Linked DNA regions of Azospirillum brasilense. The protein of the gene in region 2 binds, or shares a complex with, the protein of the main gene of each other region. Links are inferred from orthologs where the notes say so. Each region holds a gene or a part of one and is shown on either strand. Other genes may lie near its edges. The genes, in order: mrdA and rodA.

The links.
Region 1: the proteins of rodA (region 2) and mrdA are in contact, whole or in part, in a crystal structure (PDB 6PL5), measured with the Thermus thermophilus proteins. The link is inferred for Azospirillum brasilense from one-to-one orthologs. Residues at the interface, in WP_223903423.1 of Thermus thermophilus: Phe161, Val165, Phe168, Val169, Leu172, Pro198, Tyr199, Glu202, Tyr211, Arg212, Asp213, Gln220, Val221, Gln223, Ser224, Ile226, Ala227, Ile228, Gly229, Ser230, Gly266, Phe267, Val270, Leu274, Tyr277, Gly278, Leu281, Phe285, Leu289, Arg297; in WP_223903432.1 of Thermus thermophilus: Arg4, Ile5, His6, Leu8, Ala9, Phe12, Ala15, Leu16, Leu19, Gly20, Arg22, Ala23, Trp24, Leu26, Gln27, Val28, Tyr31, Tyr34, Leu36, Leu43, Thr45, Asp47, Lys156, Gln157, Gly158, Ser160, Val184, Leu201, Glu202.

The regions. Positions count from the first base shown.
Region 1 is NZ_CP012914.1:1,218,506-1,233,197, reverse strand. The notes cover bases 7,816-10,741. They hold mrdA (penicillin-binding protein 2), read right to left. Parts: upstream 10,255-10,741; coding sequence 8,377-10,254; downstream 7,816-8,376. Other genes in these bases: mreD (rod shape-determining protein MreD), read right to left, coding at 10,311-10,741; AMK58_RS05565 (methyl-accepting chemotaxis protein), read left to right, coding at 7,816-8,353. Also shown: AMK58_RS05595 (ABC transporter permease), read right to left, coding at 1-912; AMK58_RS05590 (ABC transporter permease), read right to left, coding at 905-2,065; AMK58_RS05585 (ABC transporter ATP-binding protein), read right to left, coding at 2,181-3,716; AMK58_RS05580 (BMP family lipoprotein), read right to left, coding at 3,879-4,877; AMK58_RS05575 (LysE family translocator), read left to right, coding at 5,080-5,742; AMK58_RS05570 (DedA family protein), read right to left, coding at 5,760-6,437; more of AMK58_RS05565, read left to right, coding at 6,692-7,815; more of mreD, read right to left, coding at 10,742-10,823; rod shape-determining protein MreC, read right to left, coding at 10,820-11,689; AMK58_RS05545 (rod shape-determining protein), read right to left, coding at 11,780-12,820; AMK58_RS05540 (TIGR00645 family protein), read right to left, coding at 13,285-13,827; phosphate signaling complex protein PhoU, read left to right, coding at 14,011-14,692. UniProt on the Escherichia coli protein: Catalyzes cross-linking of the peptidoglycan cell wall. Responsible for the determination of the rod shape of the cell. Is probably required for lateral peptidoglycan synthesis and maintenance of the correct diameter during lateral and centripetal growth.
Region 2 is NZ_CP012915.1:202,439-217,196, forward strand. What follows is about bases 1,183-4,174. They hold rodA (rod shape-determining protein RodA), read right to left. Parts: upstream 3,269-4,174; coding sequence 2,096-3,268; downstream 1,183-2,095. Other genes in these bases: AMK58_RS14680 (ATP-binding protein), read right to left, coding at 1,183-2,088; AMK58_RS14690 (hypothetical protein), read right to left, coding at 3,441-4,174. Outside these bases: AMK58_RS14675 (response regulator), read right to left, coding at 1-232; more of AMK58_RS14680, read right to left, coding at 244-1,182; more of AMK58_RS14690, read right to left, coding at 4,175-4,211; AMK58_RS14695 (TIGR02302 family protein), read right to left, coding at 4,465-7,068; AMK58_RS14700 (bacteriohemerythrin), read right to left, coding at 7,142-7,561; lysA (diaminopimelate decarboxylase), read right to left, coding at 7,652-8,917; AMK58_RS14710 (peptidylprolyl isomerase), read right to left, coding at 8,914-9,099; argH (argininosuccinate lyase), read right to left, coding at 9,096-10,526; AMK58_RS14720 (TlpA family protein disulfide reductase), read left to right, coding at 10,566-11,213; AMK58_RS14725 (DUF4142 domain-containing protein), read right to left, coding at 11,362-11,958; AMK58_RS14730 (3-hydroxybutyryl-CoA dehydrogenase), read right to left, coding at 12,114-12,992; AMK58_RS14735 (electron transfer flavoprotein subunit alpha/FixB family protein), read right to left, coding at 13,047-13,985; AMK58_RS14740 (electron transfer flavoprotein subunit beta/FixA family protein), read right to left, coding at 14,021-14,758. UniProt on the Escherichia coli protein: Peptidoglycan polymerase that is essential for cell wall elongation. Also required for the maintenance of the rod cell shape. Functions probably in conjunction with the penicillin-binding protein 2 (mrdA).

The DNA.
Region 1 (14,692 bases), on a different replicon or contig from region 2:
GGCGAGCAGAAGCACGGTCAGCACATAGGGCAGCATCTGGATGAACTGCACCGGGATCACCCCCACCACCGGCAGCGGCACGCCTTGCAGGCGGACCTGCACCGCGTCGGTGAAGGCGAACAGCAGGCAGGCGAACAAGGTCGGCCAAGGGCGCCATTTCCCGAAGATCAGCGCGGCCAGTGCCAGATAACCCTTGCCCGCCGTCATGTCGCGCACGAAGCCGGCGCCGTGGGCGGTGGACAGATAGGCGCCGGCGATGCCGGTCAGCACCCCGGTGACGATCACCGCCTGATAGCGCAACCGCGTGACCGACAGACCCGCCGTGTCGACCGCTGACGGGTTCTCCCCCACCGCGCGCAGCCGCAGCCCGAAGCGCGAGCGGGTGAACACCCAGTGGGTCGCCACCACCAGAAGAACGGTCAGCCAGATCAGCACGTTAGCGTCGTCGATCAACTCCCGGTAGACGGGACCGAGGACCGGGATGCCGGACAGCGCCTCGACCCCCGGCAGATGGACCTGCGGCAGCCGGGCCTCCCCCGGCAGCAGCGGAGTCTGGCCGCCCTGGCGGAACCAGGCGTAGGCCAGAGTCGGCGCCAGCCCGGCGACCAGGATGTTGATCGCCATGCCCGACACCACCTGATTGCCCTTGTGGGTGATGCAGGCGAAGCCATGGACCAGCGCCAGCGCCACCGAGGCGGCGACGGCGGCGCCCAGCCCCAGCCAGGGGTTGCCGGTGGACGAGGCGACGGCGGCGGCGAAGAAGGCGCCGGCCAGCATCTTGCCCTCCAGCCCGATGTCCACCACCCCCGCCCGCTCGCTGTACAGCGCGGCGAAGGCGGCGAGCACCAGCGGAGTCGCCACGCGGATGGTGGCGTCGGCCAGCAGCAGGACGACGAGCAGGGCGTCATCCATGCGCTGTTCCCCCATCATGGCCTCCGCCGCGGCGGCGGAACAGCGCCTCGACCCGCGGCTTGAACAGGTTCTCCAGCGCCCCGGCGAACAGGATGACGAGCCCCTGGATGACCATCACCAGCTCCCGGTTCACGGTGGGGTATTCGAAGGACACCTGCCCGCCCCCCTGCGCCAGCACGCCGAACAGCAGCGCCGCCAGGATGATTCCCACCGGATGGTTGCGCCCCATCAGCGCCACGGCAATGCCGACGAAGCCCACCCCGCCGGTGAAGTTCAGCAGAATGCGATGCTGCACCCCCATGATCTCGTTCACACCGACGAAGCCGGCAAGCGCCCCGGAGATCGCCATGGCGAGGATGATGTTCCGCGCCGGGGAAATGCCGGCGTAGACCGCCGCCCGCTCGTTCCGCCCGACCGTGCGGATCTCGTAGCCCCAGCGGGTCCGCCACAGGAACAGATAGAACAGCGCGCAGCAGGCCAGCGCCCACAGGAAGGACAGGTTCAGCGGCGAGGCCGGGATGGCGACGCCGATCCAGCCGAGCGCCCGGTCCATGGTCGGCAGCCAGACGCCGGGATCGAACTCCCGCGTTTCCGGCGACTGCGATCCGGGGCGGATCAGCACGTCCACCAGCAGATAGGTCATGATCGCCGCGGCGATGAAGTTGAACATGATCGTCGTGATGACGATGTGGCTGCCGCGCCTGGCCTGGAGCCAGCCGGGAACCGCTCCCCAGGCCGCCCCGAACAGCGCCGACAGGGCCACCGCCCCCAGCGCCGCCACCGGCCAGGGCCAGCCGGTCAGCGCCAGACCGACCAGCCCGGCCCCCAGCCCACCGAGATAGGCCTGCCCCTCCCCGCCGATGTTGAACAGCCCGCAATGGAAGGCGATGGCGACCGCCAGCCCGGTGAAGATGTAGCTGGTTGTGTAGTAGAGGGTGTAGCCGATGGCCTCGGGATAACCGACCGCCTCGGTCACCAGCAGCGCCAGCACGTCCAGCGGGTTCTCGCCGATCACCAGGATGACCAGCCCGGACAGGACCAGGGCAGCGAGCAGGTTCAGCAGCGGCAGGAGCGCGTAGCCGACCCAGCCGGGCACCTCGCCCGGCCGGCCGAAGCCCCGGCTCGTCACCCCCTGCGCCGCGTCCTGCGCCATCCCGGCTCCATCCGTGGTCACGCCCGTTCACCAGCCGGACGGCTCGAACGTCCCTGCCCACTGGAAAGTGCCCCGCGCACGGGGCCAGCGCAAGCGGGAGCGTTCGGGGTCAACCTTACGCTGCCTCCGCCACCCCGGCCATCATCAGGCCGAGGCGCCGCTCGTCCGCGTCGTCCGGGGCGACCTCGCCCACCAGACGGCCGTCGAACATGACGAGGATGCGGTCGGACAGGGCGCGGATCTCGTCCAGTTCCACCGACACCAGCAGAATTGCCTTGCCCTGGTCGCGCAGAGCCACCAGACGGCGGTGGATGAACTCGATGGCGCCGATGTCCACGCCGCGGGTGGGCTGGCCGACCAGCAGCAGGTCGGGGTTCCGCTCCATCTCGCGGGCCAGGACGATCTTCTGCTGGTTGCCGCCGGAAAAGTTGGCGGCGGGCAGGCGCGGGTCGCGCGGGCGCACGTCGTAGGCGTCCATCTCGGCGGCGCAGCGGTCGAACAGCGCGCGGCGGTCCATCAGCAGTCGCCCGTTGAAGGCCGGATCACCCTGGTGGCCGAGGATCGCGCACTCCTGCGCCTCGAAGCTCGTGACGAGGCCGACCCGCTGCCGATCCTCCGGCACATGGCCGACGCCGAGCGCGCGCAGCCCCCGCGCGGTGAAGCGCTCGGGCGTGGCGGTCAGTTCCTCCCCGCGCAGGCGGACGGAACCGCCGGCCGGCCGGCGCATCCCGGCCAGCGCCTCCAGCAGCTCGGACTGACCGTTGCCCGACACGCCGGCAATGCCGACGATCTCCCCGGCGCGCACGGTCAGCCCGACGCCCTTCACCCGCTCCACCCCGGCGCCATCGCGCACGCGCAGGCCGGCGACCTCCAGCACCGCCGGGCCGGGCGTGACCGGCGCCTTCTCCACCCGCAGCAGCACCTTGCGCCCAACCATCAGCTCGGCCAGTTCCTCGCGGCTGGTTCGGGCGGTGGCGACGTTCGCCACCACCTGCCCGCGGCGCATGACCGTCACGTTGTCGGTCAGCTCCATGATCTCGCGCAGCTTGTGGGTGATGATGACGACCGTCTTCCCCTGCTCGCGCAGCGCGCGGAGGATGCGGAAGAGGTGGTCGGTCTCCTGCGGGGTGAGGACGCCGGTCGGCTCGTCGAGGATCAGGATGTCGGCGCCGCGGTAGAGCGCCTTGAGGATCTCCACCCGCTGCTGAGCGCCCACCGGCAGCTCACCGACCGGGCGGTCGAGGTCGACCTCCAGCCCGTAGTCGCGGGCGAGCCGGGTCATCTCCACCCGCGCCCGCGCCATCCCGGCGGCCAGGGTGACGCCGCCCTCCGCCCCCAGCAGCACGTTCTCCAGCACCGTAAAGGGATCGACGAGCATGAAATGCTGGTGGACCATGCCGATCCCGGCGGCCAAGGCATCGCGCGGGCTGCGCACCGCCACCGGGCGGCCGTCCACCAGGATGGCGCCGCCGTCGGCGGGCAGATAGCCGTAGACGATGCTCATGATCGTCGACTTGCCGGCGCCGTTCTCGCCGATCACGCCGTGAATGGTGCCCTTCGGCACGGCCAGCGACACGTCGCGGTTGGCGTGGTTGGCACCGAACCACTTGTTGACGCCGCGGGTTTCCAGGGCGGGAGAGTGTTGGGGCATGGGGTATCTTTTATGGAAAGGTTCTTGCCCCCACCCTTCCCACGGCTTCGCCGCGGGCCCCTTCCCTCCCCCGCTTCGCAGGAGAGGGGGCTTAATCCCCTCCCCTGCGTCAGCGGGGGAGGGTTAGGGAGGGGGCAATGGTCGACGACGCGGAAACTCAGCTCACGGCTGATACGGCGTCACCACCAGCTCACCCGCGATGATCTTGCGCTTGGCCTCCTCGACGGCCTTTTCCATCTCGGCCGTGACCAGTTTGCGGTTGTTCTCGTCGAGCGCGTAGCCGACGCCCTCCTCCTTCAGCCCGACGACGCGGTGGCCCGGCGTCCAGCTGCCGTCCCTGGCCGACTTCATGCAGTCGTAGACGGTCACGTCCACCCGCTTGACCATCGAGGTCAGGATCTTGCCCGGATGAATCCAGTTCTGGTTGCTGTCCACCCCGACGCCCAGCTTGCCGCCGTCCGCCGCGGCCTGGAGAACGCCCAGCCCGGTCGCCCCGGCCGCCGCGAAGACCACGTCGGCGCCGCGCCCGAACTGGCTCTTGGCCAGCTCCGCCCCGCGGGTGGGGTCGTTCCAGGCGGCGGGGGTGGTGCCGGTCATGTTTGTGAAGACCTCGCCGTCCGCCTTCACATGGCGAACGCCCTGCTCGTAGCCGGTCAGGAAGTTGCGGATCAGCGGAATGTCCATGCCCCCGATGAAGCCGACTTTCCCGCTCTGCGAGGCCAGCGCCGCCAGCATGCCGACGAGGAAGGACCCTTCATGCTCCTTGAAGGTCACCGATTGGACGTTGGGCAGCTCCAGCTTGTCGTCGATCAGGCAGAATTTCGTGTTGGGATACTCCCGCGACACCTTGTCCACAGCGGCGGACTGGGAGAAGCCGACCGCCGTGATGACGGTGGCGCCGCGCCGCGCCATGTTGCGCAGCGCCTGCTCGCGCTGGCTCTCGCTGGTGACTTCGAACTCGCGGTAGACGATCCCGGTTTCCTTCTTGAAGCGCTCTGCCCCGTTGTAGGCGGCCTCGTTGAAGGACTTGTCGAACTTGCCGCCCTGGTCGAACACCACCGCCGGCATGAACTCGTCCGCCGCCAGGGCCGGGCCCGCGGCGGGAACGGTCGCCGCCGTCAGCGACAGGGCCAGGATGCTCAGAATGCGCGTCATCGTCATCGTTCCGCTTCCCCGTTCCGGTTTGCCCGCCTGCCGGGTCGTGACTCCCAGGATATCCAACCCTCCCGACCCGTAACAGGGGGATTGCCGCCGCAGGTCACAGGCCGGACGGGCCCCCCTCCCGCGACGCCGGTTGACGGAAGGGCGGTAGGCCGCTATCACGCCCGCCATTGTCCGCAGGGGGAATCGCATATTGGATGAGGTGATCGGCGTGCATGGTCTGGTGGTGCTGCTGCAGGGCATCGTCCTTGGGATCGCCATCGCCGCCCCCGTCGGTCCCATCGGCTTGCTCTGCATCCGGCGCACGCTCCAGCACGGACCGCTGATGGGCTTCTTCACCGGGTTCGGTGCGGCCGTGGCCGACACCATCTACGGCGCCATCGCCGCCTTCGGCGTGTCTGCCGCCCTGGACTTCCTTCAGGGGCATGAGATCGCCTTCCAGCTCGTCGGCGGCATCTTCCTGCTCGTCGTCGCGATCCGCACCTTCCGCCAGAAGCCCGAGGATGAGGAGCGCGAGGCCGCCAGCGCGCCCGACACGCCGTCCTTCCTCGGCGGTTTCATGACCGGCCTGTCGCTAACCCTGACCAACCCGGCGACCATCATGGCCTTCATCGCCATCTTCGCCGGCTTCGGGCTGGGCGGCAATCTGGGGCGGGTGGACGCCTCCACGCTGGTGGCCGGAGTCTTCATCGGCGCATCCTTGTGGTGGTTCACCTTGTCCATGGGCGTCGCCGCCGTTCGCCACCGCATCTCCGACCGCGGGTTGACCCGGCTGAACCATTGCACGGGGGTGGCGCTGGCGGCCTTCGGTCTCTGGGCGCTCGGCATGGCCGTCACCGGTATGGCCGGCTGGGCCATGGGCTGATCCCTACGGGCTGAGCCTTAAGGACTGAGCGGTGCCCCCGCCACGGGAGGATCGCCGTCCGGTCCACGCGACGATTTCTGGGCGCGACGGATGCCGTGGAAATGGCTGGCCAGCCGGTACAGGTACAGCCCGACCAGGACCACCAGCAGGCCCACGGTGAAGTAGCCCACGAGGCTGTGCGCGAAAGGCCAGCGGGACAGCATGTAGCCGGTCCAGGCGAGCAGCAGAGTCCACAGGATCGAGCCGGCTCCGGAATAGAGGCAGTAGAGCGGGATCGACATCCGGCAGGCCCCCGCCGGGATCGAGATCAGCGTCCGCACCCCCGGCACCGGCTGGGTCAGGAAGACGGCGATCCCACCATGCTTTCCGAACCACTCCGTGCTTCGTCGGACCTTCTTGGGGTGGATCGTCAGCCAATGGCCGTAGCGTTTTAAAAAGGCTTCCAACCGGTCGCGGCCCATCAGACGGCTGGGCAGGAACCAGACCAGCTGCCCGGCCAGCGAGCCCAACCCACCGGCCAAGGCAACGCCGAGCAGATTGTACTCGCCCTGCGCCGCCGCGATGCCGGCCAATGGAATGACCGATTCCGCGGGAACCGGCGGGATGACCCGCGCCAGGACCAGCAGCAGGAAGATGCCGACGTAATTCATCGTGTGCATCACATCGACCAGCCAATTGGTCAGTCCGCCAGCCATTTTTGCCCACCCAGATTTTAATCCTTCAAAAAACAAACCGGCGGGCCGTCGGTTCCTGAACGATATCGCGGCGCAAAACCGCATGTCACATCCAGATGATAAATGTTTAGATGTAAAATAGGTAAGAAACTTACACACTACCGTATGCAGTCGAGGGTCTCCGTTCGATACCTGCCATGGCGCATCCAATCCGCCATGTCAAAAAAGAGAGAACCACCATGCTTCTAAGCAACCTCAAGATATCCACGAAAATCTTGTCCATCATCATCTTGCTGGGAGCCATCTGCGCGGGCATCACGGCGACGTCAGTCTCCGGATTGGACGCGCTGAGCCGCGCCACCGACGAGATCAAGGCTTCCGGCGATGACATGAGGGTCGGCGCGCGGCTGAATCGCTTGGTGGCTGAACTGCTCCGCGACGAATACCGCCTTGCCGCCAACCCGGCCGACCTGCCGGAGGTCCTGCCCTCCATCACGACGGGCCGCGAAACGCTGTCCACGAACCTCACGAGGGTCAAGGAAACCGCCGACCCCGAGCAGAAGCGCTTGCTGGCAGACTTCGAAACGGCGCTGTCGCTCTACAAGACTCAATTGGAACAGACTCTGGCTGTCGCCCGTCAGATCAACGCGAAGGGCGCCGTCGGATTCCATCAGGACATTCTCTCTTCGGTCGAGAACAGTGCCGTCGCCGCGCGGAAGCTCCAGGATCTGAGCGTCAAATACACCGCCTACACCGACGACAAGGCGGCACGGCTGTCCGACGACGCCTCCCAACTGGCGGAGCGGCGGGCCGTCCAGCTCATCGCGGCGGCCGCGGTCGGCATTCTCGTCGGGCTGCTGCTGGGCTGGCTCATGTCGCAGTTCGGCATCGTCCGCCCGGTGACCGCCATCGTCGCCTGCCTGCGTGGGCTGGCCGACGGCAAGCTGGACACCGAGGTGTACGGCACCGACCGCAAGGATGAAGTCGGCGCGATCGCCGCCACCGCGGACGTGTTCAAGCGCAACCTCCTCCACAGCCGCGCGATGGAGCGCGAGGCCAAGGAGGCGGAGGCCCGGTCCCAGGCGGAGAAGCGCGCGTCGATGCTCGCGCTGGCCGGCCGCTTCGAATCGCAGGTGGGCGTCATCGTCAACGACGTCGGCGGCGCCGCGACGGAGCTTCAGGCCACGGCCGCACAGCTCGCCTCCGCGGTCGAGGAGGTCGGCGCCCAATGCAACGCCGTGGCCGGAGCATCGGAGGAGGCCAGCGCCAACGTGCAGACGGTCGCCTCGGCGTCGGAGGAGATGTCCGCCTCCATCCACGAACTGGCCGAGCGCGTGACCCGTGCCGCCGCCCGCTCCAAGGCCGCGGCGGATGGGGCCAATCTGGCCCAGGCCCAGCTCGATTCCCTGTCCGCCGCCATCGAGCAGGTCGACCAGATCGTCGCCTCCATCAACGCCGTCGCCGCCCAGACCAATCTGCTCGCGCTGAACGCGACCATCGAGGCCGCCCGCGCCGGGGAGGCCGGCAAGGGCTTCGCCGTGGTGGCGAGCGAAGTGAAGAATCTCGCCAACCAGACCCACGCGATGACCGAGCAGATCGGCAACCAGATCGCCGCGGTGAAGAGCGCCTCCGGCCGGACGGTGGACGCGATGCGCGCCATCATCACCCAGGTGGAGGACATCGACCGCTCCACCGCGGAGATGGCCGCTTCCGTCGAACAGCAGAGTGCCGCGACCGGCGAGATCAGCCGCAACGCCCAGCAGGCCGCCAGCGGCACCGCGGAGGTGTCCAGCAACGTCGCCGGCATCCAGCAGGCGGAGTCGGAGACCAGCACCGCCACCCACAGCGTGAAGGAGGCGGCCGACCAACTGGCCGAACGCGCATCGAGCCTGAAGCGCGAGGTGGATCAGTTCCTGTCCGAGGTGCGCGCGGCCTGACCGGCCGCGCGTCTCCAGAGCCCCTAGCCCCGGGTTCCCCCCGGCGGCGGGGGCGGCGGGGCGCTTTCCGCCACGGCGGCGCGGCCCGGATCGCGTTTCTGGCATTCCAGAAGGATGTCCCGCGCGATCGGCGCCGCCGCGGTGGACCCCCCGCCGCCATGCTCCACGAACACCGCGCAGGCGTAGCGCGGGGAGCTGACCGGCGCATAGGAGATGAACAGCGCGTGGTCGCGCTCCCGCCAGGGCAGGTCCTCGTTCTTCTTCACGCCGGTGCTGCGCTCGGCCATGGTGATGCGGCGAACCTGGGCGGAGCCGGTCTTGCCGGCCATCTCATAGCCGGGTTCGGTGATGCGCGACTTGTAGGCGGTGCCGTTCGGCGCGTTGGTCACCTCGTAGAGGCCGCGCAGGACGAGGTCGAGATTTTCCTTCTTGACCCCGATCGGCGGCCAGCTCGTCTGTTCGCCCGACAGCGCCTTGATCTGCTTGGTCAGGTGGGGCTTCACCGCGAAGCCGCCGTTGGCCAGCCGCGCGGTCATGGCGACGAGCTGCATCGGCGTGGACAGCACGTAGCCCTGCCCGATCGCCGCGATCAGCGTTTCGCCCTGCGCCCAGGGCTTGCCGAGCGCGCCCTTCTTCCAGTCGATGGAGGGGATCAGGCCCGGCCGCTCGTGCGGCAGGTCCAGCCCGGTCAGCTGCCCCATGTCGAAGCGGTTGGCCATCTCGGCGATGCGGTCGATGCCGATGCGCCGCGATACGTCGTAGAACCACACGTCGCAGGAATGGCGCAGCGCGCCGACGACGTCCACCGTGCCGTGCCCGCCCTTCTTCCAACAGTGGAAGCGGTGGTCGCCGAGGTCCATGTGGCCCGGGCAGAAGACCGTGTGGTTGCGGCTGATCAGGCCAGACTCCAGCGCCGCCAGAGCCACCACCGGCTTAAAGGTGGAACCCGGCGGGTACTGCCCGGCCACCGCCTTGTTGTTCAGCGGGGTCGCCTGGTTGGACAGCAGCTCCTCCCACAGCTCGGCGCTGATGCCCATGGTGAACTGGTTGGGGTCGTAGCTGGGATGCGAGCACAGGGCGTAGATGCCGCCGGTGTGCACGTCCATCACCACGCAGGAGGCGCTGACCTCCTGCGACAGCCGTTGCTGCACGAATTTCTGCAGGCCGATGTCGATGGTCAGCTGGACCTCGCGGCCCGGCTGACCCTCGTCGCGCGACAGCTCACGGATAACGCGCCCGACCGCATTGACTTCGAGCTGGCTGGTGCCCGCCGTGCCGCGCAGCGCCTTCTCGTGATACTTCTCCATCCCGGCCTTGCCGATGCGGAAGCCGGGCAGCGACAGCACCGGGTCGCCGTTTAGCTCCGCCTCCGACACGGCGCCGACATAGCCCAGGATGTGGGCGGTCGCCTCCGCCTCCGGGTAGTGGCGGATCTCGCCGACCTCGATGGCGACGCCCGGCAGGTCCGGCGTGTTCATCTCGATGGTGGCGACCTGTTCCCAGGTCAGGTTCTCGCGCACGGTGACCGGCACGAAGCGGCGCTTGCGGTGCAGCTCGCGCATCACGCGGCGGCGGTCGCCATCGGTCAGCGGGACGATCTTGGAGATCTTGTCCAGCGTGTCCTGGATGTTGCGCGTGCGCTCCGACACCACGACGACGCGGTAGTTCTGCTGGTTCACCGCCAACGGCGCGCCGAACCGGTCGACGATGGTGCCGCGCGACGGAGCGACCAGCCGCAGGCTGATGCGGTTCTCCTCCGCCAGCATGGTGTAGCGCGCGGATTCCACCACCTGAAGGTAATAGAGCCGCCCGACCAGAGCGGACAGACCGGCGAGCTTCAGCCCGCCCAGCACGGCGGCGCGGCGGGTCAGCAGGCGGTAGCGGTCGGTGTCGCGGTCCATCGCAGTCAAAGGCTCACATCCTCTGCCAGATCATCCCTGCCCGTCACCCTTGCCGGCTATCCCTGCAGAAACGCACGGTGGACGCGGATCAGCATCCAGGCGATCGCCGGGAAGAAGGCCATGGTCAACAGCGCCTGGAACAGCGCCGGCCGGAACGGCAGCACCGTCGCCTGGAGCGCCGAAAAGGCCAGCCATTGAATGCAGGCCACGCCCATCATGACCAGCCCGAAGCCGAACCACATCAGGGCGAAGGTGCTGGACGCCAGCACGCGCCGCTGGCTGGACACCGCCCAATGGACCAGCACCAGCACCAGCGCGTTCACCCCCAGCGGTCCGCCGGTCAGCAGGTCCTGCAGCAACCCGATCAGGAAGGCGGTGCCCGGCCCCATCAGGTCGGGCCTATGAATCGCCCAATAATAGACGGCGATGGCGGTCAGGAAAGGCGCCACCGACGCATAGCCGGGCAGCGGCACCGGGATCATCCCGGCCAGCGCCAGCATGACCGTCACCGCGAACGGGGCGAGATTCCGCCCCGTCTTGTCCAGCCGCTGCCACAGGGTCAGCGTCATTTCGACTCGGATGACGGTTCCGACTCGCTTCCCGGCAGGCTGAACTCGACCAGCTGCAGGTGCTCGACCCGCGAAAGATCGACGTTCGGTTGCACCCGGACGCCACGTTCACCAGCCGAGGACACCACGCCCACCGGCAGGCCCGGCGGGAACTGCCCGCCATGACCGGAGGTCACCACCCGCTCGCCCACCTGCACCGGGGCTTCCGGCGGCAGGTAAAGGAGCCGCGTCTGGTCGGAATTATCGCCCGCCATCACCGCCCGCTGGCGCGAGCGCTCCAGCACCACGGGGATGCGTGTGTTGATGTCGGTCAGCAGGAGGACGCGCGCCGACCACTCCCCGACCTCGATCACCCGGCCGACCAGCCCGCTGCCGGCGATGGCCGCCTGCCCCTTGCGCACCCCGTCGCGGCGGCCGGCGGTGACCACCAGCGTGCGCAGGAAAGAGCTGCCGGGAGCGGCGATGACGCGTGCCGTGATGAAGGAGGAGGACGGCTCCGGCGTCGCCTTCAGCAGCGAGCGGAGGCTGATGTTCTCCGCCTCCAGCCGCAGCGCCGCCTGCTTCCACTGCAGCAGCCGCGCGTTCTCCGCCTTCAACCGCTGGTTCTCCTCGAAGGCGTTCTGCACCTCGACCACCGACTCCACGACATGGGCGGCGGTGGCGGCGGGGCGCGAGATCGCGTCGAGGATCGGGGCGAAGGCGTCGGTCACCCGAGCGCGCGCGCTGTCCACCGACAGCGCGTCGATCCGGCCCACCATCATCAGGGCGATGGAAGCGAGCACCAGCAAGAGAAAGGAGAAGCGCTGGGCGAGCGCCCGCAGCGGAGCGGCAAGGCGCACGACGGAACCGGAATTGCGAGGCTTCACAGGATCATCCCGTCCAGGTACGCGATCCGCCCCCGGCTACGCCGGCGAATGGACGAACCACCGGGGGAACCCAACCGAGCAATACACCAATCAGTAGGCGCTGACCAAGACGTTTCGCAGCGTCTTCATCTCTTCCAGCGCCCGCCCGGTGCCCAGCGCGACGCAGGACAGCGGGTCGTCGGCGATCGACACCGGCAGGCCGGTGGCGTGGCGCAGGACGAAGTCCAAGTTGCCCAGCAGGGCGCCGCCGCCGGTCAGCACGATGCCCTTGTCCACGATGTCCGCGGCCAGTTCCGGCGCCGTGTGCTCCAGCGCGACCTTCACCGCCTCGACGATGGCCGACACCGGCTCCGCCAGGGACTCGGCGATCTGCCGCTCGGAGATGATGAGCTCCTTGGGCACGCCGTTCATCAGGTCGCGGCCCTTGATCTCCAGGATGCGGCCCTCGCCGTCTTCCGGCGGGCAGGCCGAGCCGATTTCCTTCTTGATCCGCTCCGCCGAGCCTTCGCCGACCAGCAGGTTGTGGGTGCGGCGGATGTAGCCGATGATGGCTTCGTCCATCTTGTCGCCGCCCACGCGGACCGAGCGGGAATAGACGATGCCGCCCAGCGACAGGACGGCCACCTCGGTGGTGCCGCCGCCGATGTCCACGACCATGGAGCCGGTCGGCTCCGTCACCGGAAGCCCGGCGCCGATCGCGGCGGCCATCGGCTCCTCGATCAGGAAGACGCGGCGGGCGCCGGCGGCCTCCGCCGATTCCTGGATCGCGCGGCGCTCCACGGCGGTGGAGCCCGACGGCACGCAGATGATGACCTGCGGGCTGGCGAAGCTGCGCCGGTTGTGCACCTTGCGGATGAAGTGCTTGATCATCTCCTCGGCGACTTCGAAGTCGGCGATGACGCCGTCGCGGAGGGGGCGGATGGCCTGGATGTTGCCGGGCGTGCGGCCCAGCATCATCTTCGCCTCGTCGCCGACGGCCAGCACCTGCTTCTTGCCGCGGACGTTGGCGATGGCCACGACCGAGGGTTCGTTCAGAACGATGCCGCGGCCCTTGACATAGACCAGGGTGTTGGCCGTCCCCAAATCGATCGCCATGTCGGCGGAAAGCACGCCGAGGAGTTTGGAAAGCATGGACCCGACTAACTCTTCATTGCGGTTGAGACGGCCTTGCCGGCGATGTGCCCGCTCCGATGCGGAGGGCCACGCCCGCCAACGGTTCCATAGACGAATGCCCCTTCGCGCTCAAGCGGAGAGTGCAGCCGGCACGCCTTGCCGAGCCCTGTTGCCGACGCCCGTGGGGCGGGTGCCGGCGCCGGTCCGGCGCTCTGGTCGATGGGAGGCGGTCCTTGAGGCAAGGCCGGTCCCGGCGGAATGTCCAGTCCCCGAGATGCTGGCGGATCGCCATCATTCGGTGCCCGCCACACTGCCGTGTCAGGGTTAATTTTCCGTCAACAGGAGGAGGAAGCCTCCGGCGTCCGGCCAAACGCCCCGCTCGCGGCGGGGGTATCCTTAGGCTGATTCCCAACCCGCCGCAACGGCTTTGTGTCGGGTTTGAAACCGCTCCGGCGCCCCGGTGCCGGCCCCCTCCGGCGGCCTCAATGATGGTCGGATTTCGCCGCGGCCGCAGCCTTGCCGTGCGCTCCGTGATGGCTTCCCTCCAGCCGGTCCATCAGGGCCAGCAGGACGCCCGACACCACGAAGGTCATGTGGACGATGACCATCCACATCAGGTTTTCCTTGCTGGTGTTGTCGATGTTCATGAAGCTCTTCAGCAGGTGGATGCCGGAGATCGCCACGATGGAGGCGATCAGCTTCAGCTTCAGCCCGCCGAAGTCGACCTTGCCCATCCAGTCCGGACGGTCCTTGTGATCGGCCACGTCGATCTTCGACACGAAGTTCTCGTATCCCGAGAAGATCACCATCAGCAGCAGGTTGCCGGCCAGCGACAGGTCGATCAGGGTCAGCACGGCCAGCAGCACGTCCTTTTCCTGCATCTCCAGCACATGCGGGACGATGTGGAAGATCTCCTGCGTGAACTTCGTCAGCAGAAGCACCAGCGACACGACGAGCCCCAGATAGAAGGGGGCGAGCAGCCAGCGGCTGGCGAAGATGATCTGTTCGAAACGGCGTTCGATCATGACGGTCGGCGTCCGTGCTTGGTCATAAGGGGTAGAAGGGCCGGACTCTTGCCATTTCGCACATGCGAAATCAACCGTTCCCGTGCGGCGCCCGCCGCGCCACCCCGCGGCAACGGCACTGGCCTGCGGGGCTGCGAGACGGTAAGATTTCCGGCCGTCCGCCGCACCGATAAGGCCAGCCCCATGAAGCACCCCGCCCCGCACATCGTCACCGCGTTCGAAGACGCCATGAAGCGGCTGAAGGCCAGCATCGTGCAGATGGCGGGCGCCGCGGAAACCCAGCTGGACGGCGCGCTGACCTGCCTGACCCAGCGGAACCCGGAGCAGGCCCGCGCCATCGTCGAGTCAGACGCGCGGCTCGACAGCTACGAGCACGAGATCGAGGCGAACTGCATGCGCATGCTGGTGCTGCGCCAACCGGTGGCCGACGACCTGCGCGAGGTGATCGCCGCCCTGAAGATCGCCGGCAATCTGGAGCGCGTCGGCGACCACGCCGCCAACACCGCCCGCCGCGCCGTCTCCGTGGCGGAGTTTCCCGAATCCCCGGCGATGAGCACCCTGCCCAATCTGGGCCGCCTGGTGCGCCAGCGCCTGACCACCGCGGTGGATGCCTACGTGGACGGCGACGTCGAGCTGGCGCTGCGCGTCTGGCGCACCGACGACGAGGTCGACGCGCTCTACACCAGCCTGTGCGAGAGCATCAACCAGTCGGCGGCCCGCCTGCCGGAGATGTTCACCGCCCACATGCATCTGCTGTTCATCGCCAAGAGCCTGGAGCGCATCGGCGACCACGCGACCAACATCGCGGAGGTGGTGCATTTCGTGCACACCGGCCGGCCGCTGCTCGACGAGCGCCCGAAGGCGG
Region 2 (14,758 bases):
TGATAAAGACGGGGGTCTGGGGGGTGGTATCGCGCATCCTCTGTAGCAGATCGATGCCGTTCAAATGCGGCATCCACACATCCGCAACGATAAAATCGAAAACCTCAGATTGCAATTTGGCAAGAGCGACTTCGCCATCGGGCGCTTCGTCAACATCGTATCCGGCGTCCTCCAGGCTGGTGCGGAGCGAGTAGCGGACGTTCTCGGCGTCGTCGACGATCAATATCTTCATAGCCTTCCCGCTCAGCAGTGCTCTGCAAGGGTTAGCACGAAGCGTGCCCCTTGGGGAGCCTGCGTCACGAGGCGGATGCCGCTGCCGCGCCGCAGCAGCAGGTCCTGCACCACCGCCAGACCGAGCCCCGTTCCCTGCCCATGGGGCTTGGTGGTGAAGAAGGGCTCCATGACGCGCTCCGCATCGGGGGCGGGGATGCCCGGACCGTCATCCTCGACCGTCATGGTCACGAACCCGCCGGCGGGCCGCCCGACGCGGATGCGCAAATGGCCTTTCTGGCCGGTGGCGTCCAGCGCATTGACGGCGAGGTTGGTGACGATCTGCCCGATCTCCGTCCGGGTCAGGCGGACCGGAACCTCGGAGACCTCGCTGGTCAGGGTTGTGGTGAAGGTGGGCGGCAGGGTGGCGTCCAGAAGGGCGGTCACGTCGCGCACCGCGGATACCAGTTCCGCTCCCTCCTCGTCGCGGTCGCTGCCGCGGGCGAAGGACAGGACCTGACGCACCAGCTTGGCGGCGCTGCGGGCGCTGTCCTCGATGATGGCCAGCGCGCGGCCCAGGCGCTCCGGGCGCGTCGCCGCGTCCGACCGCGCCTGCTGGCTGAGATTGAGGACCGGATGAAGCAGGTTGTTCAGTTCATGGGCCATGCCGCCAGCGATCTCTCCGATGGCCACCATGCGGCGCTGGTGCTGGTCCGCCTGCTCCTTCCGGCGCTGCTCCGTCACGTCCTGAACGATGGCGATCATCGTCTCGCCCGATGGCGAGGCGGAGGCCGGCTTGACCATCCAGGCCAGCGTCCGCCCGGCCCGCTCGACATCCACCTCCAATCCCTGACCGTGCGTCAGGCGGCGGGCGACGGGGGCGATGTCGGGATCGAAGCGCCGGAAGGTGCGGTTGGCGAAGGCAACCCTCACCCCGGCTTCCCGTCGCCGCTCCAGCAGGGCGATGCCCAGCGGTGCCTCCTCGATGGCGCGCACCAGTTGCGCGTTGCGCCCGAGCAGTTCCATGCGCGTGCTGCCCAGGGCCCCCAGAAGCAGCCCCGTGGCTCCGGCGGCCAGCATGAAGACCTGGAGATCAACGGCCTCAGACGGGGCCAGCGTCCCATGCATGGTCAGCACGAGTCCGCCGTTGGTCAGGAAGGCGGTCAGCGTGGAGGCGGCGAACCCCCACAGGAATCCCGCCGTCGCGATGGGCAGGATGAGCAGGAAGACCGCGCTGGCCGGCGTGGCCATCCGGTCGTGCGTCAATGACCAGGCCAGAAGGCCGGCGGCGCTGAGCGCGGCTGCCCGCAGGACCGTACCCATGTCCGGCGACAGCCAACGGTCCACCTCGCCGGGCGGCGGCCGGATCAGGCGGAAGATGGCCAGGAACACGGGCGTGCAGAGCAGAAGCCCCGACAGGTCGCCCAGCCAGTAGGCGAAGTTTACGTTGCCCGCGATGGCGATGCGCTGCGCCGTGATGGCCTGCACCGCCGTGGTGGACAGAACGAGCAGGAGGGAGACGGCGGCCAGCGCCGCGACCATGAAGACACCGATGCCCTTCGCGCTTCCGAAGACGTCTCCTCCCAGCCCCCGCCGCAGGGCAAGCCCGGTGGCGCCCACCACGAGCGCCTGCGGGATGATCAGCAGGCTGAAACCGTTCACCGTCCCATAGACAAGCAGGTCGGACGGGATGAGGAGAAAGGGAAGGGCGGCCGGGCCGCCGTACAGCACGAAAGCCAGCATCAGCCCGATGGGCGGGTACCAGGCGCTTGCGTTGGGCGCCACCTCGAACAGCCCGGCGGCCCGGTACAGGATCACCTTGAACACGAGGTAGAGCAGGGCGGCCGACAGCAGACGGGCAAGGCGCAGACGGCTCATGGCGGCGTCACAGTTCGGTGACGCCACTCTTCGGGATGCGGACCTCGCGGTGAACCGACATGCTGAGCAGCAACCCCACGCCGATCATCAGCGTCATCATCGCCGACCCGCCGTAGGACACCAGCGGCAGCGGGATGCCCACCACCGGGATCAGGCCGGTCACCATCGACACGTTGACCATCACGTAGAGGAAGAACTGCGCGGTCATGCCGACCGCCACCAGCCGGGCGAACTGGCTGCGGCAGCTCAGCGCGATGACCACCCCGTAGATGAACAGCATCAGGTAGAGCGCCAGCAGGATCAGCGCGCCGACCATCCCGAACTCCTCCGCCAGCACCACGAAGATGAAGTCGGTGTGCTTCTCCGGCAGGAACATCAGCTGGCTCTGCGACCCGGACATGAAGCCCTTGCCGAACAGGCCACCCGAACCCAGGGCGATCTTCGACTGCAGGATGTTGTAGCCGGCGCCCAGAGGGTCGGTCTCCGGGTCGAGGAAGGTGTAGACGCGCTGCTTCTGGTAATCGTGCAGGAATTCCCAGGCGACGGGGATGGTCGCCAGTCCGCCGCCGATGACCACTAGGAACTTCCAGATCCTCACGCCCGCGGCGAAGAAGACGGCCCCGCTGCCCATGATCAGCAAGAGCGAGGTGCCCAGATTCGGCTGCATCAGCACCAGTGCCACCGGGACGAAGACGAGCAGCAGTGGCGGGATCAGCAGCAGCGGGCGGCCGATCTGGTCCAGCGAGATGCCGTGGAAGTAACGGGCCAGCGCCAGGGTCAGGGCCGGCTTCATCAGCTCCGACGGCTGAAGCTGGAAGAAACCCAGGTCGATCCAGCGCTGGGCGCCCATGCCGATGCGGCCCATCAGCTCCACCGCCACCAGCAGGCAGAGCACGATCAGGAAGATGGCGTAAGCCGACTTCATCAGATGCCGCACGTCGACCAGCGCGATCATCAGCATCAGGACCAGCCCGGGGACGGCGCGCACGAGCTGCGGCTGTGCCCAGGGCCGCCAGTTGCCGCCGGCGGCCGAGTAGAGCAGGGCCACCCCGACCGACGTGATGATGCAGACCAGGAGCACCAGCCCCCAGTTGATCATGCGGAACTTGCTGCCGAGCGTCAGTTCCGGGCGCTGCGGGGCCAGCCCGCCCGACCCGTGGTTCGAAAGGACCGCGACCATGAGGAAACGTTCGTTGTGTCCGGGGGCGTCCGTGCCGGAAGGGCAAGCGGCGGCGCCTTGCGCGGCGGATACTGCACCAGCGCCGCCCTTCGGTAAAGCCGCCCGGTCCTCCGCCCCGCAAAAGGCACGGGGATCATGCGGCCCGAGCGGGATCGTTCCAAGGCTTCCTTGATCAGCGATCGAAGAGGCCCATGCCGCATGGTGTCACATTCGGATGGTGATGGCCCGGATGGTAATGGCTCGGGGGGACCACAGTGACGGTGTCGACGACTTTGTAGCTGAAGTCGACAGTGCCGTCGGGCGGGCCGAAACCCGCATCCGTGAGGCTGTAGTCGATGCTGCCGCCAAATTCGATGGAGTGGGTGCCGACACCGAGGCCTTTGATGACGCCCCAATATCCACCGGCGAAAGCGGGTTGTTGCTCCGTCCCGGCGGGCCTCAATCCAAAAAGGTCGTACCCGACGTCGCCCGGCTCCACACTGCCCAGAGAGAACGGCCCGGACTCCACATAGCTGTTGTCCAACGGGACCGGCTTGCCATCGACGAGAAGAAACTTGTCTTGTACGTAGCTGTTCTTCCAGTCGTAAATGTATTGTTCGACTTTATCGATCGTGGGAACTTTGCTCTTTCCGAGATACGCCTCGTAGTCGGGGACGGTTTCTGCGGTGTTGATAACCGGAACCAGGATCGCGTCGTTGGCGGGGACTTCGAACGCTCTGCTTTGCGTCGTGACCCCATCAATGGCCGTGCCGGTGTTCCCAGCAATCCCGGCCAGATAGAACATATGGCTGTCGGGCATATGCCCAGCGGAAGCATAGGCTCCCGTTGTGTCCTCAAACGGATTTGCTCCACCGTTGCGGTCAAGATCGACAGACCAGCGCCACCAGTCCTTTGTCACCTGAGCCAAGGACTGGCCTTTTGGCTGAGCTTTCACTGACGTCATGATGCTCTCCATTTTCAATGTGCCCTCTGCAGGCACTGGAGAGATTGCCCAGTTCCGATCCGCCTGTCTTGCTTCAGATTTCTCTAATGCAAATGACCTGGAGCGCGGTCATGAACTATCCGGAATTGAGATTTTCGTTCGAGAACGTTCAGCATCGGGCGGTGCTTATTTGTGATGTCCTTGATCTCAGTCTTTCGTGATTCACGTATCTTCTGAGTTACCTCTTTGCTTAATCCCTGAAGGCTCCGCTGCCCTAGAACTGCTTCAGCAGGCGGTCGATGTACTCGCGCTCCATCTGCGGGCGGCCATACTGGCCGGAACGGCGGCGCAGCTCGTCGAGAATTTCACGGGCGCGCTGGAGTTCGGCCTCCTCGGGGATCTTCACGTCCTCGTTGTTGTAGTTGCCGAAGCCGGAGGGGCGGCGGCCCAGCGGGTCGCGGTTGCGGCCCTGGCCCTGGCGCTGCTGCGCCTGTCCGGGCTGCTGGCCGCTCATCGCCGGACCCTGCTGGCCCATCATCTGCTGCATCATCTGCTCGGCCATCGCCTGCATGCCCTGCTGAAGCTCGTCCATCGCCTGGGTCTGCGACGGAACGGCGGAGCCGGGCTGCCCCTGCTGGAGCGCTTGGCCGGCGTCGCGCATGGCCCGCTCGGCGCGGCCCAGCGGGCGGGGGATCTCGCCGCCCTGCTGCTCGCCCATGCGGCGCATCAGCTCGCCGAGCTGGCGGCGCAACGCCTCCTGCTGTTCGGCCTGCTTCTGCATCAGCGGGCTGCCGGACTGGCCCTGCTGCCCTTGCTGCCCCTGCTGCGGGCGGCCCTGGCGATTGCGCGGCCCCTGCTGCTGGCCCTGCTGCCCATCCTGCCGGCCCATCTGCTCCTGCGACTGGCGGAAGGTCTGGTCGAGAAGCTGCTGTTGCCGCTGCGTCAGCTCCTGAAGCTCGCGCATCATCTGCGCCGCCTCGTTCTGGCCCTGCTGCTGCATCTGGGCCATGGCGCCGTTGCGCATCTGCTCCATCATCTGCTGGAGCTGGGACAGCATCTGCCGCGCGGCGTCGCGGGCGCCGGTCTCGGCCATCTGCCGCATCTGCTCCATCATGCGCTGGAGGTCCTGACGGTCCATCATCTGGTCGGCCATCTCCGGCGGCACCATGGGGATTTGCTCGCCGCGCTCCAGCGCCTCGCGCATCTGCTGCTCCATGGCGTCGAGGAACTTGTCGAGCGCCGCCTGAAGCTCGTCCATCAGCTTCTTCAGCTCCTGGTCGTCGGCGCCACGCTCCAGCGCCTCGGCGAGACGGCTCTCGGCGTCGCGCAGGTCGCGCTCGGCCAGCGACAGCCCGCCGTCCTCGATGCGCAGCGCGGTTTCCCACAGCAGCTGCTGAACGGCGGGGACGGAGGCCCCCTCCTCGTCGAGCAGCAGGCGGTTCACCGCGGTGCGCATGGCCAGGAAGGCCACCAGATCGCCGCCGAACTGGCTGGGCCTGGATGAGATTTCGGCCAGAGCGCGTGCCACCTCGATGCGGAGCTGCTGCGGCCGCAGGGTCAGTTTCTTGCGCTCCTCCACGATGGCGCGGGCGACCGGGTGGTTGAAGACGCGCTCCGGCAGGACCATCGCCACGTCCTCCGTGCTGCCGGTCTGGCCGGCGCCGTCGAGGGCGGTCAGGCGGATGGTGACGTTCAGCCCGGCCCAGGGATGGGCGGTGAGATCGTGGAAGGCGGCGTTGCGCGCCTCGCGCGGGCGGACGCCGGGAAGGGCCAGCGGCAGCTCCAATGGGCTGCGGTCGAGCGCCGGGGCCTCGCCCTCCGGCAGGTCCAGCCGGACGACGGCCTTGGCCTCGGCCAGCCCGTAATCGTCCTGCGCGGTGTAGTCCAGCCGCAGCGCGCCGCGCTCCCCCTTGGTCGGGGGGCTGGCGTAGGCGATGGTCGGCGGGTTGTCCGGAATGATCCGCACGTTCCAACCGCCCAGCACGCTGGACCCCTGGGTCACGGCGATGCGGGTGCCGTCCTCGATGGGCTGCTGGATCTGGAAGGTGGACGAGTCCACCGCCTCGAAGGCCGCGGATTTGCTTCCGGCCTCCAGCGCCGGCGTCCCGCTGCCGCCGGTGACGCGGGCCAGCACGAGGCTGCCCTTGGGGACCGGCACGGGATCGGCGAGGCTCGGCGTGTGGGCGGGGTTGGCCGACTTCAGGAAGACCGGCGGCAGGCCGGTGTATTCCGGCGGCGTCACCCACAGGTCGAGCGTCGCGACGGACGCCGTCGCCGTTCCGCCGAAATGCGGGGTGATGGCGGCGACCAGACGCGGCTTCCAGTCGCCCCAGGTCGCTCCGCCCGCGGCGACCAGCACGAGCGCGACCAGAGCGCGCAGGGCGTAGCGGTCCTGGGCGGCGAGGCCGTCGGACAGCGGCATGGCGACGCGCAGCCGCCGCATGGCGGCGCGGACCCGCTCCTGGTGCAGGCGCCACAGTTCCGCGGCGACGGGGTCGTTGCCGGAGGGCCTGTCGCGCAACGCGTGGAGGGGGCGGTGGGGCAGGCCGCTGTCGCGCTCCAGCCGGCGTCGGGCGGCGTCTTCGTCCGGCAGGCGGAAGGCGCGCAGCCCGCGCCACCCCGTCCAGCCGATGGCGGCAACGAACAGAAGCAGGACCAGCGCGTGCAGCCAGCCCGGCAGAAGCAGGAAGACGTTCAGCAGGGCCAGAGCGAGGAAGGCCCCGGCGATGGTGATGGGCGCCCAGAGCGCCGGCCACAGACGTTCCCAGAGCAGGGCGGCGCGGGCCTGCCCCATGCGGAGGCGGGGCTCCCGCGGAACAGGGGCGGGGGGCGCCTCCTTGCGCGGGGGGAACCGGAACCCGTCGTTGCTGTCGCTCATCCCGCACTCCCGTCCAGCCGGTTGCCGCAGTCCTGGTCCCGGCCTGGGGGGAGAGGCGGCAGCCGGGGACCCGTCAGGATATAGGCTCTGCCGCGCCGGATTTCCCGGCCCGGCCATCGAGCCATTCACCAAACCACTTGTCCATGACCAGAATATGGCCGCAGAGCCACATCTCGACATAGCTCTGGAGGAACTGGACCTCCTCCAAATCGCGCTCTTCGGAGTCGGATTGCCGGCGGACGAAGTCGGCGAAGGTGTCGTGCATCTTCTTGTGCTTCGCGTAGTCGGGGTACCCGATGGCGTGCATCAGCCCTTCCTCGCGGCGGAAATGATAGGCCGAGTAATCGGCCAGCTCACGCAGGAAGCGGTTCGCGGATTCCCGGGTTTCGCCGGCGGCGATGGCCGCATTGAACTGGTTGAACAGCTGAAACAGGCGCTGGTGGTCTCCGTCCACTGCGCTCTGGCCGATGGCATAGGCCGCGTCCCACTCCATGATGATCCCCGCCCGTTTCTCGAACGGGGAATCATACGCCTTATGGGTGAATCTGTGCAGCGGTTATTGCGGGCCGGCGACCGTCGCGGATCAGTCCTTCAACCAGTCCGGCACGCGGTCCAGCGCCAGCAGTTCCTCCACCGACACGCGCGGCCGGATGACGGAGAACCGGTCGCCGTTCACCAGCACCTCCGGGATCAGCGGGCGGGTGTTGTAGGTGGAGGACATGACCGCGCCATAGGCCCCCGCCGACAGGATCGCCACCAGCTCGTCCGGCGCCATGGCCGGCAGCGCGCGCTGGAGCGCGAAGGTGTCGCCGCTCTCGCAGACCGGACCGACGACGTCGTAGGGCTCGGTGGCGGCGCCCTTGGCGGGCTCGGTCACCGGAACGATGCCGTGGTAGGCCTCGTAGAGGGTGGGGCGGATCAGATCGTTCATCGCCGCGTCGATGATGACGAAGCGGCGGTGCAGCCCCTGCTTCAGGTAGATCACCCGCGACACCAGGATGCCGGCGTTGCCGACCAGCGAGCGCCCCGGCTCCAGCGAGATGCGGCAGCCGAGGTTGCCGGTGATCGACTTCACCATGGCGGCGTAGTCGGCGATGTCCGGCGGCGCCTCGTGCTTGTAGACGATGCCCAGCCCGCCGCCGAGGTCGAGCCGGGTGATGTCGTGCCCGTCCTCGCGCAGGACATGAAGCAGCGCCGCCACCCGCTCGTAGGCGGCGCGGAAGGGGGCGAGGTCGGTCAGCTGCGACCCGATGTGCACGGCGATGGCCACCGGCTTGATGCCCGGCAGCTTGGCGGCCTGGGCGTAGACCTCCCGCGCGTGGTCGTAGTCGACGCCGAACTTGTTCTCCTTCTTGCCCGTCGCGATCTTGGCGTGGGTCTTGGCGTCAACGTCCGGATTCACGCGGAAGGCGATGGGCGCGGTGACGCCCAGGCTGACCGCGACCTCCGACAGGGCCTCCACCTCGGGGATGGATTCCACGTTGATCTGGTGGATTCCGGCCTCCAGCGCGGCGCGCATCTCCTCGCGCGTCTTGCCGACGCCGGAGAAGATGATCTTGCCGGCCGGGATGCCGCCGGCCAGCGCGCGGCGCATCTCGCCGCCCGACACCACGTCGGCGCCGGCGCCCAGCCGCGCGAAGGCGCGGATGACCGCGAGGTTGGAGTTGGCCTTCACCGCGTAGCAGACGTCGGCGTCCTGCCCCGCGAAGGCCCCGGCGTAGGCGCTGTAATGCGCCTCCAGCGCCGCCGTGGAGTAGCAGTAGAAGGGTGTGCCGACTTCCGCCGCGATGGCGGACAGCGGCACGGATTCGGCGTGCATCACGCCGTTGCGGTAGGCGAAGGCGCTCATGGGAAGCGGGCTCCGGAGGACGGCTGACCGGGCTTGGGGTCGGTCTTCGGGTTCGGGTAGGTGCCGGGGAACTTGTCGGCGGCCTTGCCCTGCGGGGGATCGACGAAGCTCGGCTTCTTGCCGCAGCCGGCCAGTGTCAGCGCGACGACGGCCGTCGCCAGGATCAGCAGCGGGCGCCTCACAGGAAGCGCTCCCGCGCCGCCGCGACGGCCTCGCGGACGCGGACGGGGGAGGCGCCGCCGAAGCTGCGCCGGCTGTCCAGCGACGCCTCGATGCTCAGCGCCGGGAAGACGGACTCGGTGATGCGCGGCTCGATGGCCTGCAGCTCCTCCAGCGTCAGGGCGGTCAGGCCGACGCGCTTGTCCTCCGCCGCCTTCACGGCGCGCCCGGTGATGTGGTGCGCCTCGCGGAAGGGGATGTTCAGCTCCCGCACCAGCCAGTCGGCGAGGTCGGTCGCGTTGAGGAAGCCGCGGTCGGTCGCCTCGCGCAGCGCCGGCACGTTCGGCTGCATGTCGCGCACCATGCCTTCCATGGCGGCGATGCACAGCGCCAGCGTGTCGTCGGCCTCGAAGACCGGCTCCTTGTCCTCCTGCATGTCCTTGGAATAGGCCAGCGGCAGGCCCTTCATGGCGACCAGCAGGCTGTTCAGGCTGCCGATGACCCGCCCGGCCTTGGCGCGGACCAGCTCCGCCGCGTCCGGGTTCTTCTTCTGCGGCATGATGGAGGAGCCGGTGGTGAAGGCGTCCGTCAGCCTGATGAAGCGGAACTGGGCCGAGCACCACAGCACGATCTCCTCCGCGAAGCGCGAGAGGTGCATGCCGCAGATGCTGGCGGCGGCCAGATACTCCAGCGCGAAGTCGCGGTCGGACACGGCGTCCAGCGAGTTGGCGGTGGGCCGGTCGAAGCCCAGCGCCTCCGCCGTCATGAAACGGTCGATGGGGTAGGGCGTGCCGGCCAGCGCGGCGGAGCCGAGCGGGCACTCGTTCAGCCGGGCGCGGGCGTCGCGCAGGCGTCCGCGGTCACGCCCGAACATCTCCACATAGGCCAGCAGATGATGGCCGAAGCTGACCGGCTGGGCGGCCTGGAGGTGGGTGAAGCCGGGCATCACCGTGTCGGTGTGCTTCTCCGCCAGATCGATGAGCGCGGCCTGGAGCGCCTTCAGCCCCTGGTCGGCGCGGTCGAGCGCGTCGCGCACCCACAGCTTGAAGTCGGTCGCCACTTGGTCGTTGCGCGACCGTCCGGTGTGCAGGCGCTTGGCCGGCTCGCCGATCAGCTCGGCCAGCCGGGCCTCCACGTTCATGTGGATGTCCTCCAGTTCCACCTTGAAGGTGAAGGCTCCGGAGTCGATCTCTTCCTTGACCCGGTCCAGCCCATCGCGGATGGCATCGGCGTCGGCCTGGGTTATGATGCCCTGGCGCGCCAGCATGGCGGCGTGGGCCTTCGACCCGGCGATGTCCTGGTCGGCCAGCCGCTTGTCGAAGCCGATGGAGGCGTTGATCTTCTCCATGATGGCGGCGGGACCGCGGGCGAAGCGGCCGCCCCACATCTGGCTGGCAGCCGGGGCGGAGTTGCGGTCTTGTGAGTTCGGCTTGGGCTGTTCGGCGCTCATGGCGGACACAATACGGATGGGAGGACGGGAAGCGTGAGTATGCGGACTTTGGCGGCCACCGCAATCTTTTGTGTGACGCTGGGCGGTGCCGGGCTGTGGATGGCGCTGGCCGGACCGTCGGCCCCGCCGCCGCCCGCCGTGCTGACGCTGGACCAGCCCTCTCCCGGGGTGACGGCGGTGGGGCTGGACAAGTTCCGCTACATGGAGCCGCTGACGCCGGTGCCGGAGCTTCCCTTCCTGGACGGCGAGGGGCGCCGGGTCGACCTGTCGGAGTTCAAGGACCGTCTGGTCCTGTTGAACCTCTGGGCGACCTGGTGTGCGCCCTGCGTGAAGGAGATGCCGGCGCTCGACCGCCTCCAGGCACAGCTGGGCGGGCCGGGGTTCCAGGTGGTGGCGCTGTCGGTGGACCGCGGCGGCAAGGATCAGGTGCAGCCCTTCTACCAGCGGACCGGCGTGAAGAACCTCGCCCTCTACCTCGACCCGTCGAGCGCCTCCATGCAGACTCTGAAGCTGCGCGGCCTGCCGACCACCCTGCTGGTGGACCAGGAGGGCCGCGAGCTTGGCCGCATCGAGGGCGCGGTGGAGTGGGATTCGCCGGAGGTCATCGCCTTCCTGCGCAAGCACATGGGCCATGGCGGCGGCCCCAACCGCGACAGCCGCGGCGGCGTGGTGAAGACGGGCGGGTGAGGGGTGCAAGTTCCTTCTCCCCTCTGGGGAGAAGGTCAGGATGAGGGGGCGGCCGCAGGCCGACCACGCCGGCTCATTGCAGAGCGTGGACGCCCTTGCGGGTGCCCCTCACCCTAACCCTCTCCCCGGAGGGGCGAGGGAATTCTGGTCACTCCGACGATCCTGAGGTTCCCGGCGGTGCGTCCCCCGGCGGCGCCTGGGTCTGCGGTGGGGCCGGACGGCGCGACAATTCGGCCATGATGCCCCGCGCCTCCTCGAAGTGGCTGTGCAGCATGGGCAGGGCGTCGCGGGCGAAGTCCCCCGCCTCGCCGCCGCGCTCGGCCTGGGCCTCGTACAGCTTGATGGCACGGGCGTGGGTCTCCTCCTCCGCGGCCATGTAGCGGCGGTCGAAGGCGCCCTCCGGCGTGTCGCGCAGACTGTACATGTGGGCGCGGGCGGACAGGCTCGGCTCGCGCGGGATGGGGATGCCGTGGCGCAGCGCCATACCGGCCAGCCGGTCGATTTTCAGCCCATGGTCGTCGGCCATGCGGCGGGCGAAGCGGCGGACCGTCTCCGTCTCCGCCCGGTCCTGCGCGAGCTTGCCGAGCGTTTGCTCGGCCATGCCGTCGGCCAGCGCCTCGGCGATGAAGTTGCGCTCCTGCCGGGACAGGGTGGTGGGCGACGCCGGGGCGGAGCCCGGCGCCTGCGCCAGAACCGGGCCGGACAGGCAGGCCACAAGCATCGCCGTCAGGAAGCCGCGCCGCATCGCCCCCGTCCTTTCCGCTGTTCGCCTTGGTCCCTTGTGGGCCGTTCCCCTGCGGGACGAACAGAGCGCGAGCGCAGCGGTTCCGCACATGCATAAAGCCCGCCGCGGTTTCCCGCGGCGGGCTTCGCAAAAAGCGTCCGTCCTTACCTTCCGCGTCAGCGGGTCGGGACCGGCGGGGTCTTGGAGTAGTCGTAGAAGCCGCGGCCGACCTTGCGTCCGACCCAGCCGGCCTCGACATACTTCACCAGCAGCGGGCAGGGGCGGTACTTGCTGTCGGCCAGACCCTCATAGAGGACCTGCATGACCGCCAAACAGGTGTCCAGACCGATGAAGTCCGCCAGTTCCAGCGGGCCCATCGGGTGGTTGGCGCCCAGCTTCAGCGCCGTGTCGATGGCCTGGACGCCGCCCACGCCCTCATAGAGGGTGTAGACCGCCTCGTTGATCATCGGCAGCAGGATGCGGTTGACGATGAAGGCCGGGAAGTCCTCGGCCACCGCCGCGGTCTTGCCGATGTTCGCCGTCAGCTCGGCAATCGCGTTGAAGGTCACCTCGTCCGTCGCGATGCCGCGGATCAGCTCGACGAGCTGCATCACCGGCACCGGGTTCATGAAATGCATGCCCATGAACTTGGACGGGCGGTCGGTCGAGGCCGCGAGGCGGGTGATCGAGATCGACGAGGTGTTCGTCGCGATCAGCGCCTCGGGCTTCAGGTTGGGGACCAGCTTCTTGAAGATCTCGCGCTTGAGCGCTTCGTTCTCCGTCGCGGCCTCGACCACGAGATCGGCGTCATGGAACACGGACAGGTCGGAGCCGGTGGAGATGCGGGCGATCGCCGCCGTCTTGTCGGCCTCCGTCAGCTTCCCCTTCTGAACCTGACGGTCCATGTTCTTGGAGATGGCGGCCACCGACTTCTGCAGAATCTCCGCGCTGATGTCGGAGATGACGACCTCGTATCCCGCCTGCGCGCAGACGTGGGCGATGCCGCTGCCCATCTGGCCGGCACCGATGATGCCAATCTTCTTGATCGTGGACATATGAGCTTTCCCGCTTGTCTTTGGCCCGCTGGTCTTCGGAAGAGGACTGGCCGGTTACGCCTTGTCCAGCGCGGCCGTCAGCTCCGGCACCGCCTTGAAGAGGTCGGCGACGAGGCCGTAGTCGGCGACCTGGAAGATCGGCGCCTCCTCGTCCTTGTTGATGGCGACGATGACCTTGCTGTCCTTCATGCCGGCGAGGTGCTGGATGGCACCGGAAATGCCGACGGCGATGTACAGCTCGGGCGCCACGATCTTGCCGGTCTGGCCGACCTGGTAGTCGTTCGGCACGAAGCCGGCGTCCACCGCGGCGCGGCTGGCGCCGACCGCCGCCCCCAGCTTGTCGGCCAGCGCTTCCAGAAGCTTGAAGTTGTCGCCCGACTGCATGCCGCGGCCGCCCGACACGACGATCTTGGCCTGGGTCAGCTCCGGACGCTCCGACTTGGTCAGCTCCTGGCCGACGAACTTGGCCGAGCCGGCGTCGCCCGTCCCGGCGATGCTCTCGACCGTCGCCGAGCCGCCCGTCGCGGCGGCCGCCTCGAAGGCGGTGGTGCGCACCGTGACGACCTTGATCGGATCGGCGGACTTCACCGTGGCGATGGCGTTGCCGGCGTAGATCGGCCGCTCGAAGGTGTCGGCGGAGACCACCCCGGTGATGTCGGAGATCGCCGCGACGTCGAGCAGCGCGGCGACCCGCGGCAGCAGGTTCTTGCCCTCCGACGAGGCGGCGGCCAGCACATGACCGTAGCCCTTGGCGAGATTGACGACCAGCGGCGCGACGTTCTCCGGCAGCGGATGGGCGTAGGCCGCGTCGTCGGCCAGCAGCACCTTGGCCACCCCGGCGATCTTGGACGCCGCCTCGGCGACGGCCTGGGCGCCTTGGCCGGCGACCAGAACGTGGATGTCGCCGCCGATCTTGGCGGCGGCGCTGACCGCGTTCAGCGTGGCGGCCTTCAGCGCGGCGTTGTCGTGTTCGGCAATGACGAGAATGGACATGTCAGATCACTTTCCCTTCAAGGCGCATTGGCCCCTCAGATCGCGCGGGCTTCGTTCTTGAGCTTGTCGACCAGGGCGGCCACGTCGGCGACCTTGACGCCGGCCTTGCGCTTGGCCGGCTCGGCGACCTTGAGCGTGGTCAGGCGCGGCGCCACGTCGACACCCAGCGCGTCGGGGGCCAGCGTCTCGATGGGCTTCTTCTTGGCCTTCATGATGTTGGGCAGCGAGGCGTAGCGCGGCTCATTCAGGCGCAGGTCGGCGGTGACGACCGCGGGCAGCGTCAGCTGCACCGTCTCCAGGCCGCCGTCGATCTCGCGGGTCACGGTGACCGAGCCCTCGCCCGGCGCGACCTTGGAGGCGAAGGTGCCCTGCGGCCAGCCCAGCAGGGCGGCGAGCATCTGGCCGGTCTGGTTGCAGTCGTCGTCGATCGCCTGCTTGCCCAGGATGACCAGGCCTATCCCATTTTTATCGGGGCCTTCCTTGTCGACCAGCGCCTTGAGCACCTTGGCGACGGCCAGCGGCTGCGTCTCGGCGTCGGTCTGGACCAGGATGCCGCGGTCGGCGCCCATGGCGAGGCCGGTGCGCAACGTCTCCTGCGCGGCCGTCGGGCCGACGGTGACCACGATGACCTCGGTCGCCTTGCCGGCTTCCTTGAGGCGGACGGCCTCTTCGACGGCGATCTCGTCGAAGGGGTTCATGCTCATCTTCACGTTGGCGGTCTCAACGCCGGAACCGTCCGCCTTGACGCGGATCTTGACGTTGTAATCGACCAC